Regions from separate parts of the Ectothiorhodospira sp. 9100 genome, predicted to be linked through region 2. Evidence: riboswitches for the same ligand, from Rfam matches in the RefSeq annotation. Region 2 holds a riboswitch; each other region holds the start of a gene.
The links. Region 2 has a riboswitch for cobalamin ahead of LPW29_RS11140 (TonB-dependent receptor plug domain-containing protein). Riboswitches for the same ligand answer to the same signal wherever they lie in the genome.
Positions count from the first base shown of each region.

Region 1 (4,433 bases), on a different contig from region 2:
GGGCCAGCACGTTGAGGCTGCGTCCCAGGGGCATGGCGGCCAGTACCACAATCACCAGCACCGTCCAGGCAGGCCAGAGGCTGCGGGCGTGGGAGAGATCCCCCATCAACCAGTACAGCATGCCGGGCAGTTCCTCCGTGGGGCTGACGGCCAGCATGAAGCTGATGAAGGCACCCCAGCCAGCGGCGACCACCACGCCGGTCAGCAGCAGGCGCGTGGGGGTCCAGCTGCCGGTGCCATGGGCCAGGCCGAAGACAATCAGGGTGGAGATCATCGCGCCGATGAAGGCCGACCCCGAAACCACCACGGTACCCAGGCCCGCGAGCATGGCCAGCAGGGCGCCCACTGCCGCTCCGCCCGACAGGCCCAGGACATAGGGGTCAGCCAGCGGGTTGCGCAGCAGAACCTGCATCAAGGCGCCGGCCACTGCCAGCAGTCCACCGGTGGCAAAGGCGGCCAGGGTGCGGGGCAGGCGCAACTCCAGGATCAGGGTGCGATGCAGGGGCTCGCCGCCGCCGGTCAGTACCGCCAGGGTCTCGGCAGGGGTGAGCGGTACGCTGCCCACCGCCACGGCCGTGATCACGGCGACCAGTGAGCCTCCCAGCAGGATGGCCAGGATGAACGCCAGGCGCGTCACTCATCGCTCTCCACGCGACGTTCGCGGGCGGTTTCCAGGAAATCGCAGATCATCCGGGTGCCTTCCAGGATGCGCGGCGTGGCCCGCTGGATCAGGGAGGGGGGGATGAAAAAGAGGTTGTCTCGCTTTACGGCAGTCATGTCGGACCAGCGTCGCCAGTCTTCCACCCATTGCGGATTGTCCTCGCCCATGCCGCCGCCGATGATGGCCTCGGGGTTGGCGGCCAGGATGACCTCGCGGTTCAGGCGCGGGACCCGGGTGTCCAGGTGGCCGAAGATGTTCTGGCCGCCGCAGAGGCGGATGGCTTGTGAGATGAGGTGTTCCTCATTGAGGGTCATCAGTGGGCGGTCCCACACCTGATAGAAGACGGTGACGGGCGGTTGTTGGCCATACCGGCCCTCGAGTTCCCCCAGGGTGTGGCGGACCTGGGCGCTGGCTTTGTCACCGCCGGCCGGGTGGCCGGTGAGGCGTCCCAGGCGTTCCAGGCCGGAGGCCAGTTGTTCGAAGGTTTGTGGGTTGCTGAAGTAGAGGGGGTAACCCAGGGCTTCCAGGCGTTCCAGCTGCGCCCGCACATTGCCGCTCTCCCAGGCCACCACCAGGTCCGGTTCCAGAGCCAGGATGGATTCCAGGTCCAGTTGTTTGTAGCTCCCCACCCGGGGGATGTCTTCGGCGGCTTTTGGGTAGTCGCTGTAGTTCACTGTGCCGACGATCTGTTCGCCGGCGCCCACGGCAAACAGGTTTTCCGTGATATGCGGTGCCAGGCTGATGATGCGTTTGGCCGGTGCCTCCAGATGCACTTCCCGACCCCGGTCATCGGTGGCCGTCACGGGTTCCGCGTCAGCCTGTGTGGTCGCTGAAGCGGTGATAAGAAGGATGCAAATTGCGGCTATCTGTGCCCATTTGCGGGGAAATGGCGGGGTATGGCTTATGTGGTGGGGGCGTCTCATGGTGTTGGGGTCGGGCGCTTGAAAGGAAGGCATCATAACAGCGATGCGGTTGCTGGCCACCTGCAGGACCCTCCGGACCCACCGGTATCCAACCCTGCCAGCGTCCGCTGCCTTGTAGGAGCGGCCCTCGGCCGCGAATGGTCCTGATGCCTCCTGTGTGCCTGGGCTTTTTCCCGTGCCCAAGGGCCTTCCTCCCATGTGCCAGGGCTTTGCAGTATGCCCAGGGCCTGCCTCCAGGGTGCCAGGGCTTTGCGCCGTGCACAGGGTCTGCCTCCGGGGCGCATTTCTTGCGGCGGGACGCCGTGAATACGTCCCTGTAGGCTTGACCGCCGCATCCATGCGGCGAACACCCGCCTCCAGAAATCCACCCCGGAGGCAGACCGGACGCGTTGGGGCTTGCGTTCGGGGGGGGGCTCCGAATAGGCGCGCCTCAGGTGCATGGATATCCATCTGCTCTGACAGTAACCCCTGCGGTCCATATTGGAATATCCACAATCGTTTGCGTATGATACGGCCTCGCTTCAGGTGCCAGATGATTGACATCCGTCTGGTGAAACGGGAAGCCGGTACGTCTGCCAGATTCAGCAGATCAGTCCGGCGCTGCCCCCGCAACGGTAGGCGAGACGAGGGTTTCTGCACGTCACAGCAGGAGCCCAGGCAAGGCGGAAAGCCACTGCGCGCAAGCGTGGGAAGGTGCCTTGACCCGGTCAGATGATGACCCGTCCGCAAGCCCGGAGACCGGCCTGATGCGTTCACGCGGCATTGCGGAGGGCTTTGCGCGGCTCGTCTTTTCGGGTCTCATTCCGGCGGATCTCGCCTTGCGGTGCGCACGCACCCACGGGCCTGATCGATCCGCTGCTCTCCTCGTGCCGCATCCTGGCCCAACCACAGGTGCGCGGGCGGCGCACCGGAGAGCACAGATATGCAAACCCGATCCTTCCTGCCGGCAGCCGTGCTGCTGGCCATCCCTTCCTTCGTCAGCGCCCAGGAACAGTTGGCCCAACTGGACCCCATCCTGGTCACCCCCACCCGCACAGCCCAGACCACCGACCAGACCCTGGCCTCCGTCACCGTGATCGACCGGGAGGAGATCGAGCGGTTGCAGCCGAAGGAGTTTGTGGATTTGTTGAGAGGGCGGGCTGGGATTGGTGTGAGTCAGAATGGGGCTTTCGGCAAGAGCACCAGCATTTTCATGCGTGGCACCAATTCCGATCACACGTTGTTGTTGGTTGATGGGGTGCGGATGGGATCAGCAACCACGGGTGGCGCATCTTGGCAGTTTTTGCCTCCATCTGAGATAGAGCGTATCGAGATTGTGCGCGGGCCAAGGACCAGTCTTTATGGCTCAGATGCCATCGGCGGCGTAATACAGGTATTCACCAAGAAAGGGGATGGGCCGGCGCGAGTCCGGGCGCATCTCGGTGCAGGATCTTTCAATGCTTGGGAAATTGGCGCAGGTGTATCGGGGGCGAATGAGAGTACACGGTACAACTTCTCAGCTAATCATTCGTCAACTGATGGAATCAACGTTCAGGACGGGGTAGGTGACGACGGTCGGGACGGTTACGAGAATACATCGGTGACTGCGAGCTTGTCACATGATATAGCTGAAGGGCCGGAATTTTTTGCTACGGTGTTCCATTCTGAAGGTGAAACAGAATTTGATGCCACCGAAAAAGATTGGTATCGGTTTAGTCACGGCGCCGCTCAGCTCGGGCTTCGCGGTCAAGTGACTGATGTGTGGTTTAGTTCCTTATCTCTTGCCCATAGCCGCGATGAGTTAAATAGGCGTGGCGTTTCGCACTCACAGTTCAATACGGCTAGAAACCTAATATCTCTGCAGAATGATTTTTTTATTGGACAGGAACATATATTGACCTTGGGCGCGGACTACCTGGAGGACCGTGTTACGGCCTCTGAGGATTTCTCCCAAACCAGTCGCGATAATGTGGGGTTGTTTGGGCAGTGGCAAGCCGATGTTGGGCAGTACGACATTGCACTCAGCTTACGCCATGACGATAACGAGGCATTTGGGACTGAAACGACGGGGCAGATGGCTTTGGGAATTCAACTTGCCAGCGATTGGAGTGGACGTGCCAGTGTTGGTACCGCTTTCAACGCGCCGACATTCAATCAGCTCTACTATCCTGGGTACGGAAATCAAGACGTTAAGCCTGAGCGTTCTGAGACCTTTGAGGCGGGCGTTCGGTATTCGTCAGGCAACTATTATGGGGATGTGGCGCTCTTCCAGACGAATATTGAAGATCTCATCCCTGTGTTTCCTGTTGAAAATATTGACAACGCGAGAATTCGTGGTGTCGAGCTTGAAGCTGGCCTTGAAGTGAATTATTGGTCGTTCCGTGCCGCATTAACTCATCTTGATCACGAAGATCGCGATACGGGGAAAAAGCTGGAACGTCGGCCTGAGAATTCTGGGCGTCTGGATCTGGATAGATACTGGAACAGGTTTTCTGTTGGAGCAACGGTGACAGCGGAGGGGTATCGGTTCAATGATAAAGAGAATGAGGATCGTCTTGGCGGTTTTGCGCTTGTTGATCTCCGGGCATCCTATAACATTTCCACTGAGTGGACCTTGAATGCAAAACTGGATAATGTTCTTGATAAGGATTACGTGACCACGCGAAGTCGTGTCTATGACTTTACTCAAGATTCTTCCTACTACGTCGACTACAACCAACCCGGCCGCGCCTTCTTCGTCACGTTAAACTACCAGCAACAGTGACCTCCGCCGCCCCTCATCCCCGGCCCTTCTCCCCCGAGGGGAGAAGGGAGTCTGGACTCTTGCTTCTCTCCAGGTGGAGGGGAGTCTGGAATCCCGCTGCTCCCGG
Region 1 is NZ_JAJNAN010000044.1:2,480-6,912, reverse strand. It holds gene LPW29_RS12125 (FecCD family ABC transporter permease) at 1-637, opposite strand, end outside; gene LPW29_RS12120 (cobalamin-binding protein) at 634-1,584, opposite strand; cobalamin riboswitch at 2,091-2,345, shown strand; gene LPW29_RS12115 (TonB-dependent receptor domain-containing protein) at 2,507-4,327, shown strand.
Region 1: linked by a shared signal. The riboswitch ahead of LPW29_RS12115 (TonB-dependent receptor domain-containing protein) and the one ahead of LPW29_RS11140 (TonB-dependent receptor plug domain-containing protein) in region 2 are both predicted to bind cobalamin.

Region 2 (4,433 bases):
GCATCATGCCCGGTCGTTTGTCGCGCATCCTGCCGGAATGGGAGCCAAAGCCCACCGATCTGCACATCCTGTTCAAATCCGGCTTGAGATCGGCGTCGGTAGATTCGTTGATCGAGCACATTATAGACCGCCTGCCCTCACGCTGGCGTCTGTAACCTGCAACAGCCCCCTTGAATCGCCGCTACGATGGCGACTGGAGAATCCCCCCATGTATCTCATCGATCGTATGGTGGAAGCCCGTATCGAGGAAGCCGAGCGACGTGGTGATTTCCAGAACCTGCCAAGCGCGGGAAAGCCGCTGAATCTGGAAGACGACTCTATGGTGCCTGAGGAGTTGCGCACTGCCTATCGGCTGCTTCGCAACAGTGGCTTCATCCCCGAGGAGGTACGTTTGCGCAAGGAAATACACGAGGTGGAAGATCTGCTGGCGGCTGCCAAGGATCAGTCGCTCAAGGATCAGCATTCGAAGCGTCTACGGCTATTAATGGACCGGCTGGGTCAGGAACGGGGCATGAAACCAGTCCTGAGCGCGGACTACTTCGATCAGGTCTGCCAGCGTCTTGAGCGGCGTTGACGACTACATCCAGCTGCAATAAAGTATCTACTTAAGTAGATACACCCAGCCCTGGAGATTCCCATGCAAAGCGAGATCAAACGCTGGGGTAACAGCGCCGCTGTGCGGCTTTCCAGCAAGATTCTGGCGCAGGCCAGGCTGGATGTCTCCAGCCCGGTCACCATTCACGTTAAAGCCGGCAAGATCGTGATAGAGGCTGCCGACAAACCTCCCCGCAAGGTCAATCTTCCCTTTTCGGAGGCGGATCTTCTGAAAGGGCTGGATGCCCATGGCGCTCATGCGGATGAACTGGCTTCCCCTTCGGCGACCGAAACGGGAGATTGATCATTTGCGCATCTTAACGTGGAAGAGCCCAGGTTCAGCTACGGAAGCTCCCTTCTCCCCCTCGGGGGGAGAAGGGCTGGGGATGAGGGGGTAAGGGAGGCGCTGTGCCAGTCCTCGCCCCTCACCCCAACCCCTCTCCCCTCAGGGGAGAGGGGCCTGGATCGTATCTTTCATCATCGGGGGTGCTGCGCGCCCGGCGGCATGACAGTTAGGTGGCGGGCACGCTGTCCACAGATCCTGTGGATATCTTTGTGGACAGCGTGTCGGAAAACCTCGAAAAGCCTGGCCTGACGGGCATTGCCGTCAGATTGGTCAAAAAATCGCCACCCCAGGCTAACTCAATAATTTATATAGATTTATTCTGAATGTCCTCCATGGGCGATTTCCCCTTGACAGAAAACCGGGCAATCGACTAAGCCCCAGCCCGCCTGTGCACAAACACACGCTGCATGGGAGTCAGTTCCAGAATCAGCACCCTTCGTCAAGTTGAATCGGCGCCAATTAACCTGATAGTCTCCGCGGTTGTTCTGGGTGCCTGCCGACCGTCCCGGTCTGGCAGGTTAAACGGGAAGTCCGGTTCAGTCAGCCTTGCCTGGCGAGTCCGGCACTGCCCCCGCAACGGTAGGTGGTAACGGCAGATTTTCTCATGCCACTGCGCGGCTCACGTCCTTGTTCGGGCGGGTCGCGTGGGAAGGCAATCTGCCAGAGGGCGTCATCGCCCTCCAGGCCACAAGTCCGGAGACCGGCCCTGGACAGACCCGAACACTGCGGGGCGCTGCGGTCGGGGCCGGTCATGGATAGCCCTCCTCCTTCCCTTCTGGTTGGTGCGTCCCTCTCGTTCGGCCCGCCTTCGCTGACTCCCCGTGGTCCATCCGATCACCGCGCACGGGGTGGTGCGCGCAAGGAACATCCATGCACAAATCGAATCCCCTTGTACTGGCCATGGTGTCCGGCACCCTGGTGTCGCCCAGCTTTGCAGGTCAGGCCAACCATCATCCATCTGCCGTTGTTGAACTGGATAGCATCGTCGTCCAGTCCCGAATCCCATCGAACCGCCGAATCACAGACGAGGACATTCGCAGGCACCAGCCCCTGGATGTGGCGGACATCTTCCGCTCCGAGGTCTCCGTGGATGTGGGCGGCGGCAGTCGCAATGCGCAGCGCCTTTATCTGCGGGGACTGGAGGCCAGCAATCTCAATGTGAACATCGATGGCGCCCGCGAAGGCCGCAATCTCCACCAGCATCGAGGCAGCCTCGGCGGTCTGGACCCTGATCTCATCAGGCAAGTGGAAGTGGACCCACGCCCCTCGGCCGACCAGGGTCCCGGGGCCCTGGGGGGGCGCGTGGCATTCACCACCAAGGATGCTCAGGATCTGCTCCTGCCAGACCAGCAACAGGGCGCTCGCATGAAAGCCGCGTATGCCAGCGCGGATGAGGCATGGCTGGGTTCAACCTCCCTCATGACCCGGCTGAACGAGGACTGGGGCGCCCTGGCCCATCTGCGAGCCGTGAATCGTGAGGATTACCGTATTGGCGGGGGCGAAACCATGCCCCATTCCGGTGGGCAGGACAGGGATTACCTGTTGCGGCTCAGCCGACTGCCCACACAGGGTCATGAGATCCGACTGGGTGCCCAGCGCCACACATTCACCGGCGATCATCCCTATGGGTCCCGGGGCAGCGACTTCGGCGACCCCCGCGAGGACCAGGCCCAGGATGAGGTGGTCAACGCGTGAGACAGCATCGCTGGACCTTGCAACATACCTATGACGCCCCGCGGGACTGGCTGGACTGGAACGGCCACCTTTACTTCACCGACCATCAGCTGCAGCGACTCGACAACGATACCCGAACCCGTACGCGGGAATACGGCGGCGATGCGAGGAATACCTTCCACTTTGATCACTTGGACATCCAGCACCGGCTGACCGTGGGCGTGGACTATTACCTGGAGGAAGGTCGGACGGAAGGCCCGAGCATCTCCAGTGAGTCCCGCAACCTGGGGGCATTCATCCAAAATCGCATGCACCGGGGACGCGTGTCGCTCTCCCTGGGGGCGCGATTCGACGACTTTTCCACCGAGTTCTACCAGCAAACACTGTCGGGAAGCGCTGTTTCCCCCAACGTGAGCGCGGAAGTGGAACTCCCCGCCGGCCTGACCGCCTTTGCCGGTTATGGCGAGGCGGTGAGTGGCGCCGGGATCATTCCCGTCGGCTGGATGGCCTACATCAATGAGGACACCAACCTCAACGATGGCGAACCCTTCAAGGCAGAAAAGTCCCGTCGCCGGGAGGCGGGGCTACGATACGAAGCCCGGGATGCCCTCGCCGACCGGGATCGACTGCAACTGGAACTCACCCTGTTCGACACTCGCCTGCACAACAGCGTGGACCGGGACGACCCCTGGGGGAGCCCCTTTGCCAGCCGCCCCTTCGGCTTTGAGCCACCGTTTGTGGGGACCATCCGCAACCGGGAGGATACCCTGCGCACACGCGGTTACGAGATCCGCGGAAGCTGGGGCATCGGCCGGTACGATACCCATGTCTCGTTCTTCAGTGCCGAAACCCTGGACGAGGATGGCAATCCCCAATCGGTATCGCGGCGACGGGGCGGCACCGGGGGTGATCGCTTCGTCTGGGATCATCGCTGGGCGGCCCTGGACAGCCTGACCCTGGGATACACCTTCACCTGGGTGGATGACCTCACCCAGGTGCCCGACGACGCACCACCACGTGATGGCTACAGCCTCCACGACCTGCAGGCCCAGTGGGACCCCGGCCTGGACGAGCGCCTGACCCTGTCGCTGGTGATTCACAACCTCCTGGACACCCGATATGCCCGGCATACCTCGCTGGCCGACACGGACGACGATGGTCGCATCCTCGTGCGGGATGAACCCGGCCGGGACATCCGGGTGAGCGCCACGCTGAGATTCTGACAAACCGGTATCCAGCCTGCGCCTGAATCCATTCAACCACGGAAAGCATTCCATGCAGAACGCAATGATGACTCCATGGGCACCCATGCGCGCCCTCGCCCGGGTATCGATGCTGATGGTGATCCTGATGATCCTCGTCGGCTGTGATGCCCCCACACCCGACGCCAGGCTCGACAAGGACCAGGCCACTGTCCCCATGCGTGAGATCCAGGACATGCTGGGCCGCCAGGTCAGCGTGCCCAGAGATGTGGGGCGCATCGCCACAGTGAACGTGGACGCCTTTCGCATGGTGGTGCATCTGCAGGCGGACGATCGCCTGGTGGGCATCCCCGGCGACATGTTCGGCTCCCGTTTCTCCCGGGAGAAGACCATCGAGGCGCTGGCGGTGGCCGGGGTTGAAGACATCCCGCAACTGGGAGGCGGTCAGCCCGGGTCGGACATCAATCTGGAGAAGGTGGTAAGCGTCTCCCCGGATGTCTTCTTCTACTGGGCCTTCACCCGGGGCGACTCCACCCAGGCCATGGCGGACCATGCGGATCGATTGCAGCGGCAACTGGGCGTCCCGGTGCTGGCGGTGAGCACCCTCGGCCGGGAGC
Region 2 is NZ_JAJNAN010000036.1:11,766-16,198, forward strand. It holds gene LPW29_RS11125 (LysR family transcriptional regulator) at 1-155, shown strand, start outside; gene LPW29_RS11130 (DnaJ family domain-containing protein) at 209-574, shown strand; gene LPW29_RS11135 (AbrB/MazE/SpoVT family DNA-binding domain-containing protein) at 638-898, shown strand; cobalamin riboswitch at 1,411-1,663, shown strand; gene LPW29_RS11140 (TonB-dependent receptor plug domain-containing protein) at 1,811-2,635, shown strand; gene LPW29_RS11145 (TonB-dependent receptor domain-containing protein) at 2,632-3,837, shown strand; gene LPW29_RS11150 (ABC transporter substrate-binding protein) at 3,890-4,433, shown strand, end outside.

Region 3 (4,433 bases), on a different contig from region 2:
GAGAGCACAACCCCCATGCTGGCCGTCAGGCCCAGACGCTGGAGTTCATCATCCAGCGTCTGGGGCAGGCTGGATTGCATTTTTTGCGTGAGGCATCGGATCTGGTCAATCCCGGGCTGTAGTTGAGCCACGACAACGAACTCGTCTCCACCGAGGCGGGCGACCATGTCGCCCTTGCGAAGGCAGGATTTCAACTGCTCCGCCACCCTGCGCAGGATTCGATCCCCTGCTTCGTGGCCAACACGTTCGTTGACCTGAATGAAATCATCCAGGTCCAGGGTGATCACTGCCAGGTGGAGTCCCTCTCGCTGGCAGTGAGCCAGTGAGCGGTTCAGGTGTTCCATCAGTAGATGGCGGTTGGCCAGTCCCGTCAATGGATCGTAATGGGCGAGAAAGGCGATACGCTCCTCGGTACGCCTTTTGTCGGTCAGGTCACTGAGGACAGCCACATAGTCCATTTGACCATCCTCCCCGGGTACCTGGCTGATGGTGGTCCACTGGGGATACTCTTCGCCATTTCTGCGTCGATTCCAGATCTCCCCCTGCCAGGTACCGGCGTGAATGATGTCTCGCCACATGGCCTGGTAGAAATCCGGTGTATGTCGGCCCGACTGGAGCAGGCGAGGGTTGTGCCCGAGGACCTCCGGGGCGGTATAACCGGTAATCTGCGTGAACGCCCGGTTCACGGATAGGATGCTGGCTTGCGAGTCAGTGATGATGATGCCTTCCTGAGCGTTATCCATCGCCCTGGCTATACGGGCCAGATCGCGCGTTCGGGATTCCAGTTCAGCCTGGGCACGTTTGACGGGTGTCAGGTCCGTGTGTGCTCCCAGCATTCTCACCGGTCGTCCTTGATCATCCCGAATGGCCATACCCCGACAGCGAATCCAGAGCGTCGAGCCATCGCGGTGCGTGTAGCGGATAATCTGATCAAAGGGGTGTTCGGGGTTGGCAAAATGCTCTTCAAGCGCTTGATGGACGACCTTCAGATCTTCCGGGTCTACCAGGGATTGCCACTCCCGGGCCAGCGGCTGTTTGGTGGCTGGATCCTGCCCCAGCATGGTCCAGAAGCCATCGCTCATCCATTCATGATCCGGGTGTTCAATATCCCAGAACCAGATCCCGTCCAGCGTGGCTTTCTGAAGAAAATCAAAGCTCCGAGCATCCTTGCGGATGAGTTCGTAGAGTTCCTGTTTCAGGTAATGGTCAGGCACGTCCATGCCTGTCATTCCCCGCCCGTGTCCAAGGGTTGAGATGGGCGGCTCTCGGAGACGGTGATTGCGGGCTCAGAAACTGGACGGAATGGGCTATCATCTTGCGTCAGTGCCCCGAAAACTTGGGTTTGTGTTTCAAGCGAGGTTCTCTTGTCCAGGGTGATACCCAGTCCGACCGTTGATTTCACCCATCAGAACCACCGGTTCAGGTTGGATGCGGAGGGCGTACAGCAGTTCGAACACCATCGAGAGGAACTCATTCGCTTCTCCAGCCATCGTATCACGGCTCGGTTTCCGGAATTCTACGCCGACGGCGGGGCGTTCGGATCAGACCGATGCCGTGAAGAGCTGACCTTTTTACTGGAGTTTATCCGTCCGGCACTGGTTTTTGGCATCCATGAACCCCTGGAAGACTGCCTGCAGTGGCTATCGTCCCTCCTGCTCCGGCGAGGTTTGTCGACTGGCGTTGTCTTTCATGCCTTACAGGAAATGGAGGGTTGCCTGTCGCGCTATCTTTGCGCGGACAATCGGGCGAGGATGAGCGAACTTTTCGCCCATGCTGCTCGTGTTCTGGAGAATGCCAATACCTCGGGTGTTATTGAAGCATCCAAAGTGACCGTGGATCCGGTCGCCGATCAGGTCATGCAGGCACTGATTGCTGGCGACCGCCGCACCGCCACAGCACTCCTGGAAGAGGCGATGGACAGGGGCGATACCCTGATCGAGGCTGAGCATGAGTTGTTGCAACCGGCTCTGTATGAGGTTGGCAAGGAGTGGCATGCCAATCGCCTCACGGTAGCCGAGGAGCATCTGGCCAGCTCCATCGCACAGGATGTGATGGCTCAACTGCTGCTCAGCCGACCCTCATCCACCTCGAACGGGATGCGGTCATTGTTTGCGGCCCCTCCCGGCAATCGGCATGTCATTGGTTTGCGGATGATTGCAGATGCGTTTGAGATGTCGGGCTGGTCCGTGCAGTTTCTGGGAGCGGATGTGCCTCGAAACTCCCTGTTGGGGCAAGTTCGCCGATTCGACCCCCATCTTGTGGGGCTGACGGTCTCGTTGCCTCGTCATCTCTGGGCCGTGCGTGAATTGATTGAGGAGATTCGCCAACACCAGGTGGGGCTGCAACCCCTGATCCTGGTGGGTGGTAACCTGATCAACAGGGTGCCCTCCCTGGCCATGGTCATCGGTGCGGATCTCTGGGCCGCCAACGCCCGTGATGCCCTGAAACTGGTGGGCGATGTCCAGGTATGGGGGTGCTGAGCACCGGTCTTGAACAATCATCCCGATGAGCCACGCCTGTTGTTTCCCACCCCTAATCGCTGATCACCACCTGATTTGAGGCAGATTATTCCCCCGGTGAGGGAGTCGGGACGGTGGCAGGGTGTGGGTGGGCTCTGTGGGGAGATGTCCAGATTGATTCACCGGGACTGGTAGACTGGGGCGTGCCAGGGCATGATTTGAGGCCTACCCAGTCGAAGTCCGGCGCGTCCTCTGCAAGGCAGATGTAGACCAGCCTCGCCAGTTCGCGGCAATGGCCGAAGCCCGCCAGGAATGAGATTGACAGCCAGACGATGACGGGGCATAAAGCACGCGTGATCGGTTCCATCCTTTCCCGGGATGGAGGCAAGAGGGAACGCGGTGGGGTGTCTTGATACCGAATCCGCGGCTGTCCCCGCAACTGTGAGCGGCGAGTCCGGCTGAAGATGCCACTGGAGCGATCCGGGAAGGCCAGCCAGGGCGGTGAACTGCGAGCCAGGAGACCTGCCGGTTATGCGCATGCCCTTGGGCGTGCGGTCATCTGGACGCCGGGGAAACGCGTCTGGCATGGGCTCGTCTTTCTGTTGCCGCGCTCCCGCCAAATCTCCCCGTCCGTCTTTTCCAAGCGTGGCGCGAGCGCTGCACGCTGCACGATCGAAAGAGGACGTACATGCCCCTTCGCACAACCCTTCTTGCGGCAGTTGCCGCCGCCGCCCTGCCGATAACGGCATCGGCACATTTCCTGCTGAGTTACACCGAACAGGCTGTGATCGAGACGCCCGGCGAAATCCCGGTCAAGCTGATCTTCTGGCATCCCTTCGACAATGGATATGTAATGGATCTCGCCATGCCGCGCGAGTTCTACATGATCCACAACGGCGAGCGCACCGACCTTATTGATACGCTACAGCCCGCGCCTTTCCAGGGCGTCGAGAATACGGGCGAAGCCTTCATTGGCTCTGTCCCGATCCGCCGGTCGGGCGACTACGTTCTGGTGACCGTGCCCGAGCCCTATTACGAGGACTCCGAGGACATCTATATCCAGCAGATCACGCGCGTTTTTCTGAACCGCAACGGCCTGCCCACGGATTGGGACGGCATCATGGGCCTGCCAGCCGAGATCCAGCCGCTGAACCGCCCCTACAACGTGTTGGTGGGTTCAACCTTCACGGGCCGGGTTCTGTCGGAGGGCGCGCCTGTCGCAGATGCCGAGATCGAGATCGAATACATGGCGTCCGAGCCCGAAATTGCGGGCGGCACCACAACAGAGCCCACCGTCACCCCGCCCGCGGGCGGCACGCTGGTCGCGATCAGTGATGCCAACGGGTATTTCACCTTCGGCATTCCGACCGCCGGCTGGTGGGGCTTTGCGGCACTTGGTGCAGGTACCGAAACCGAGTTCGACGGCAAGGAATTGTCCCAGGACGCGGTGATCTGGATCCACGCGACCGAGCTGGAGTAAGGTTATGCATATCGTCGACGGGGCGCTTGCTAACGAGGTTGTCATAGGCGGCGCCGTGCTTGCCGTGGGCGGGATCGCGCTGGGGCTTCGGCAGCTGACGCTCGAAAAGATCCCGGCGGCGGGTGTGCTGTCGGCCGCGTTTTTCGTAGCCTCTCTCATCCACGTACCGATCGGCCCGTCGTCGGTGCATCTGGTCCTCAATGGCCTGGCCGGGCTTATCCTCGGCTGGGCCGCCTTTCCCGCGCTTTTCGTGGGGCTGCTGTTGCAGGCCGTCTTCTTTGGCTTCGGTGGCCTGACGGTACTGGGCATCAACACGCTGAACATCGCGCTCCCCGCCGTGCTGGCGGGGATCATCTTCGGCCCACTGATCGCGCGTGCCACGCCGGTGGTGGGCGCGGTCTGGGCAGGGGTCGGCGGGGCTTTCGCCATCGCCGCCACGACACTTCTGGTGGCGATATGTCTTGTGATGTCCGGCGATGCATTCGTGCCCGCCG
Region 3 is NZ_JAJNAN010000071.1:2,445-6,877, reverse strand. It holds gene LPW29_RS14325 (putative bifunctional diguanylate cyclase/phosphodiesterase) at 1-1,220, opposite strand, end outside; gene LPW29_RS14320 (cobalamin B12-binding domain-containing protein) at 1,374-2,480, shown strand; cobalamin riboswitch at 2,801-3,003, shown strand; gene LPW29_RS14315 (DUF4198 domain-containing protein) at 3,148-3,939, shown strand; gene cbiM (cobalt transporter CbiM) at 3,944-4,433, shown strand, end outside.
Region 3: linked by a shared signal. The riboswitch ahead of LPW29_RS14315 (DUF4198 domain-containing protein) and the one ahead of LPW29_RS11140 (TonB-dependent receptor plug domain-containing protein) in region 2 are both predicted to bind cobalamin.

Region 4 (4,433 bases), on a different contig from region 2:
GGGCCAGCCCCGCATGGGCGGTGAGAATCCGGCGCGGCGACTGCTCAAGGCGAGGTTTTTTGAGGGGCATCTGGGTTCACCCAACTGGTGCAACGGGAAGCCCCGATTTTCTCATTTATCTTGTTGTTTTTGAGGGCTAATCATGAAATTTGGCGAGATTTCGTCACGGATTCAGGGACCATCCACCAGATGCGATAGAGGTTCAGGGACTCCCAGGGTCCGTAGCCCTGGTTCGAGAGCAATGGGAGGGAGAGGTGGTGCCATGAGATCGGGGCCCACCAGGTCGCTGATGGGGGTGTCGAGGATGTGACCGAGCTCGTCGCGGTTTTCCGGGGTCAGTTCTGGATCTATTACCACGATGTCGGATTGCCATCTGATCGGGGCTGCGTACTCCATGATAAAGTGTGATCAGTCGGTGTAGATCCCACTGCCATGCCGGTGCGGGTAGACCCAGTTGGTGCCATGAGGGCTGGAGCCATGTTCGAACGAGCACCTCAGGGAATTGATTCTGTCGAGTCCCTGTTGCTTGACCTTTCAGGTGTGCTGTATGTGGGGGACGAAGCCGTTCCCGGGGCGCGGGAAGCGGTGGAGATGGCTCGCAGCGCGGGACTTCCCCTGCGGCTGATCACGAATACGACGCGGCAGCCGCGCAGGCGCATCCTGGATCGGCTGCGTACACTTGGGTTCGACTTCCCGGACGAGGCGCTCACCACCGCCCCGAGCGCGATCCGTGCAGAACTTCAGCGACAGGGACGAGCAGCCCGATTCTTCGTGCACCCGGATCTCAGGGCTGAGTTTGCGGATTGCGACTCCGCGGCTGGCGACGCTGAGGTTGTGGTGCTGGGCGATATGGGCGAGCATTTCAGCGTCGAAACGCTGAACAATGCCTTCCGCACGCTCATGGACGGCGCAGAACTGTGGGCCATGGGTATGAACCGATACTTTCAGGAGCCCACCGGGCTGTCGCTGGATCTGGGACCTTTCGTCCGCGCACTGGAATATGCCGCTGAGGTGGAGGCAAAAAACTTCGGGAAGCCCGACAAGCGGCTTTTCCATGCAGCCATCGCGGGCCTCGAACTGCCACCGGAGCGGGTACTCATGGTGGGTGACGATTATGCCGGTGATATTGATGGGGCACGCTCCGCCGGACTGGCGGCCTGCCTGGTGCGGACCGGGAAGTACCGCGCCGGAGACGAGGATCGTGTCTCCTGCTCCGGCGCGGGTCTGGCAGAAAGCCTTCAGAACATTGTCCAAGGGGTGCTTCAGGCCGATTGACCCGCACGATACTCAGGCGGCTTTTTTCTGCTCGAAGCAGTCCTGGTGCCGCCCTCATAGTCGAGGACATCAGTGAAGCCGGTATTGTCGAGCTTCGCCGCGGCCTTGCGGGAGGCGTCGCAGTCGAAGTTGGCGCAATAGACCACGATCTTGCGATCCTTGCCCCCGGCGACGCGACCCACCTGCTGTTACGTCCCACCCTATCAGAGGCCTCCCATCACGCCCTCTCTGAGGCGAAATAAAGAGCTCGCCTCGCATGAGCCTCACCAACACATGGGAATAACCTGTCCGGTCCAGAGCGGTTTGGAGTCACTGGTCAGTGCAGAGCAAATGCCCGGTTCGGGCCGACAGCCGATACCAACCTTTTGCACTCAGGTTAAACCTGCAGTGCAGGTGGCATATTGGGGCCCAAAAGTTCCAGCACCTGGGCGCGATCGAAGGATCTCCGCCGCTGGACAACCCGGGCAAGTGGGTGGACATTATGACGCGTGAACCCGCATGCGTTGCAGGAGTTGATTGCTGATCTCGCCGAGGCGTTCGCTCTACCCGGCGTGGCCGCTGGTGTGTGGCACGCCGGGAAGGAAAGCATTGCTTACCACGGGGTGACGAGCATCGAGAACCCGTTACCGGTTGATGAACACACACTGTTCCAGGCGGGTTCCATTGGCAAGACATTGACCGCCACGGCGGTGGTCAGGTTGGCCGAGGCCGGTGTTTGAGCAGGATTAAGTGCCGTCGTCACAGCCAACCACGCTGCATGTGAAACTCGTGAGCGGCCAGGTGGATCGTTACGTGTTCGTGGACGGGCCCTGCCGGGCGTCATCGGCTATTTTGTCCCTGGTGGTGGGAACTTGCACCCGGTCAGCAGCCCTACGATCCCGGCGAGCAGGCGGACCTGGTGGCCTATCTGCGCAGCGCGCTGGATCTTCATGGTGGTGATGAGACTGAATCACACTGTGTGCGATAGGCCGGCTCGCCAAACCCAGAGCCCCTGTCGTAGCCATGACAAGCACTCAGTTCCTGCACGTCGCCGGCTACGTGAACCTCAACGACACCCATTACACGGCCCAGGCGAGCCTCAACCGGCGAATTGCCGCCGTATCGATCATGCGCTGAGTCCAGGGCTTGTGCCAATGATGTGCTGTGGCTATCCTCTCGCGCGAATGGTGCCCGGCATGAGTCGGGAGAATAGGGAAACCGGTGCGGAGGCCTCCTCCTAATCCGGTGCTGCCCCCGCAACTGTAAGCGGAGAGTGCCCTCCATCGCCACCGGACCAGCCCCCTTGGGGACGGCCGGGAAGGCGGAGGGTGCTGCGACCCGCGAGCCAGGAGACCTGCCATCCATTGATAGCCGCCAGACCGGACGGGGTGTCCGGCGGAGGGATCGCCAATGGCGACATGTCCCAGCCTCGGGCTGTGGGGCATTTCCTTTCGAAAAAGCGCACTCCACCGGGACGGCCCTGACATTCCGCGCCGCACGCCCTTCATTGGTGTGCTGCCGTGTTTACCAACCGAAAGGCCGATCATGACCCGATTCTCCCGCGCCGCCGCGATCCTCGCGCCCACGCTTGCCCTGGCACCCGCCGCCGCCACGGCCGAAACGCTCACCCTGTTCGTTTCAGGTCAGGATCTCGCAACCGAAGGGTTCAACGCCCCGCAACTGACGAAAGACGGCTGGCAGCTCAGCTTCTCGCGTGTGATCGCCACCGTCGACCATGTGACCGCCTGGCGCACGGATCCGCCGTTCGCGGCAGACGGCCCCGGGATCACCGGCGATGCGCTGGAAATGGTTGGTCCCTTTACCGTTGACCTGGTCGCTGCCGATGACAAGGACCGTGTCGAGGTGGCCACCGTGGACGCCGAACAAGGGTTTTACAACGCACTTTCCTGGACGTTGGCGCCAGCGCCGGAGGGCGAGTTTGAGGGATTTTCACTGGTCTTCGAGGGCACGGCCACCCGCGATGGGGAGGAGGTGGACTTCACCCTGGCCACCCGTGATGCAATCGCCCATGCCTGCGGCGAATACGTGGGCGACGAACGCAAGGGCTTTGTCACGACTGGCGAGGGTTCCGACCTGGAGATCACGCTGCACCTGGACCATTTGTTCGGCCGCGCAGACTGGGCTGCTGATGATCCCACCAACCTTGAGGCACTGGGTTTCGACGCCTTTGCTGAAGGCGGGATGCAGGAGTTCTCGCTGAATGGTCTGCATGTTGGTCATGTGGGCGAGGGACATTGCCATGACGGCCCACTCTAACGGGGTTGCCACGGCGATGGCGGGGCTCCTGGCCCTTGCGCCGCTGACTGCGCTGGGTCATGCCGCGTTGCTCGATGCCGAGGCAGCCACGGCCATCCGTCTGCACGCCCAATACGATACCGGCGAGCCCATGGCCGAGGCGCAGGTCATCATCTACGCCCCCGACAATCCCACCCGCGCCTGGCGCCAGGGTACGACCGACGCCGAGGGGCGCTATCTCTTCGCTCCCGACCTGGAGGTGCCCGGCCGCTGGACGGTGCAGGTGCGCCAGGCCGGGCACGGGGCCGTTGCCCATGTGGAGGTGGGCCCTTCAGGCGCTGATGGAGATGCCGATGCCCCTGTTCTCGCTTTCACAGGCGGGTACGCTGAGACCGGGCCGCTGCAGCAAGTGGTGATGGTGGCGCTGGTGGCCTGGGGTGCGTTGGGCACGGGGCTTTACTTCTGGCGCCGGAGGCGTGGCGATGCATCTGCCTGACGGATTGCTGCCGGTGGGCATGGTCGTCGGCGGCTATATCGGCAGCGCCGCGCTTCTGGGTTTCAGTCTCACCCGGATTGCGCGCCTGCCCGATCCGGGCGCGGCCATGCCGAGGGCAGCGATGCTGACCGCAGTGTTTTTCGCTGTTTCATCCCTCGCGGTGCCGGTGCCGCCAACGACGGTGCATCCGATGCTGGCGGGGCTGATGGGCGTGCTCCTGGGCTGGTACGCGGTACCGGCGATCCTGGTAGGCCTGTTCCTGCAGGCGGTCCTGTTCGGCCATGGCGGGCTGACCACGCTGGGGCTGAACGGGTTGATCCTTGCGCCGGCCGCGCTGATCGCCTGGGGGGTCTGGCGGGCCCTGGAACCACGGGCGTCCACCTTCGCGGCGGTGATTGCCGGCAGCGGTGGGGTGGTGCTGTCTCTG
Region 4 is NZ_JAJNAN010000041.1:8,996-13,428, reverse strand. It holds partial or broken gene LPW29_RS15765 (IS1380 family transposase) at 1-70, opposite strand, end outside; gene LPW29_RS11790 (TIGR01458 family HAD-type hydrolase) at 478-1,275, shown strand; gene LPW29_RS11785 (rhodanese-like domain-containing protein) at 1,263-1,457, opposite strand; gene LPW29_RS11780 (serine hydrolase) at 1,764-1,994, shown strand; cobalamin riboswitch at 2,423-2,630, shown strand; gene LPW29_RS11775 (hypothetical protein) at 2,800-3,531, shown strand; gene LPW29_RS11770 (carboxypeptidase-like regulatory domain-containing protein) at 3,515-4,006, shown strand; gene cbiM (cobalt transporter CbiM) at 3,993-4,433, shown strand, end outside.
Region 4: linked by a shared signal. The riboswitch ahead of LPW29_RS11775 (hypothetical protein) and the one ahead of LPW29_RS11140 (TonB-dependent receptor plug domain-containing protein) in region 2 are both predicted to bind cobalamin.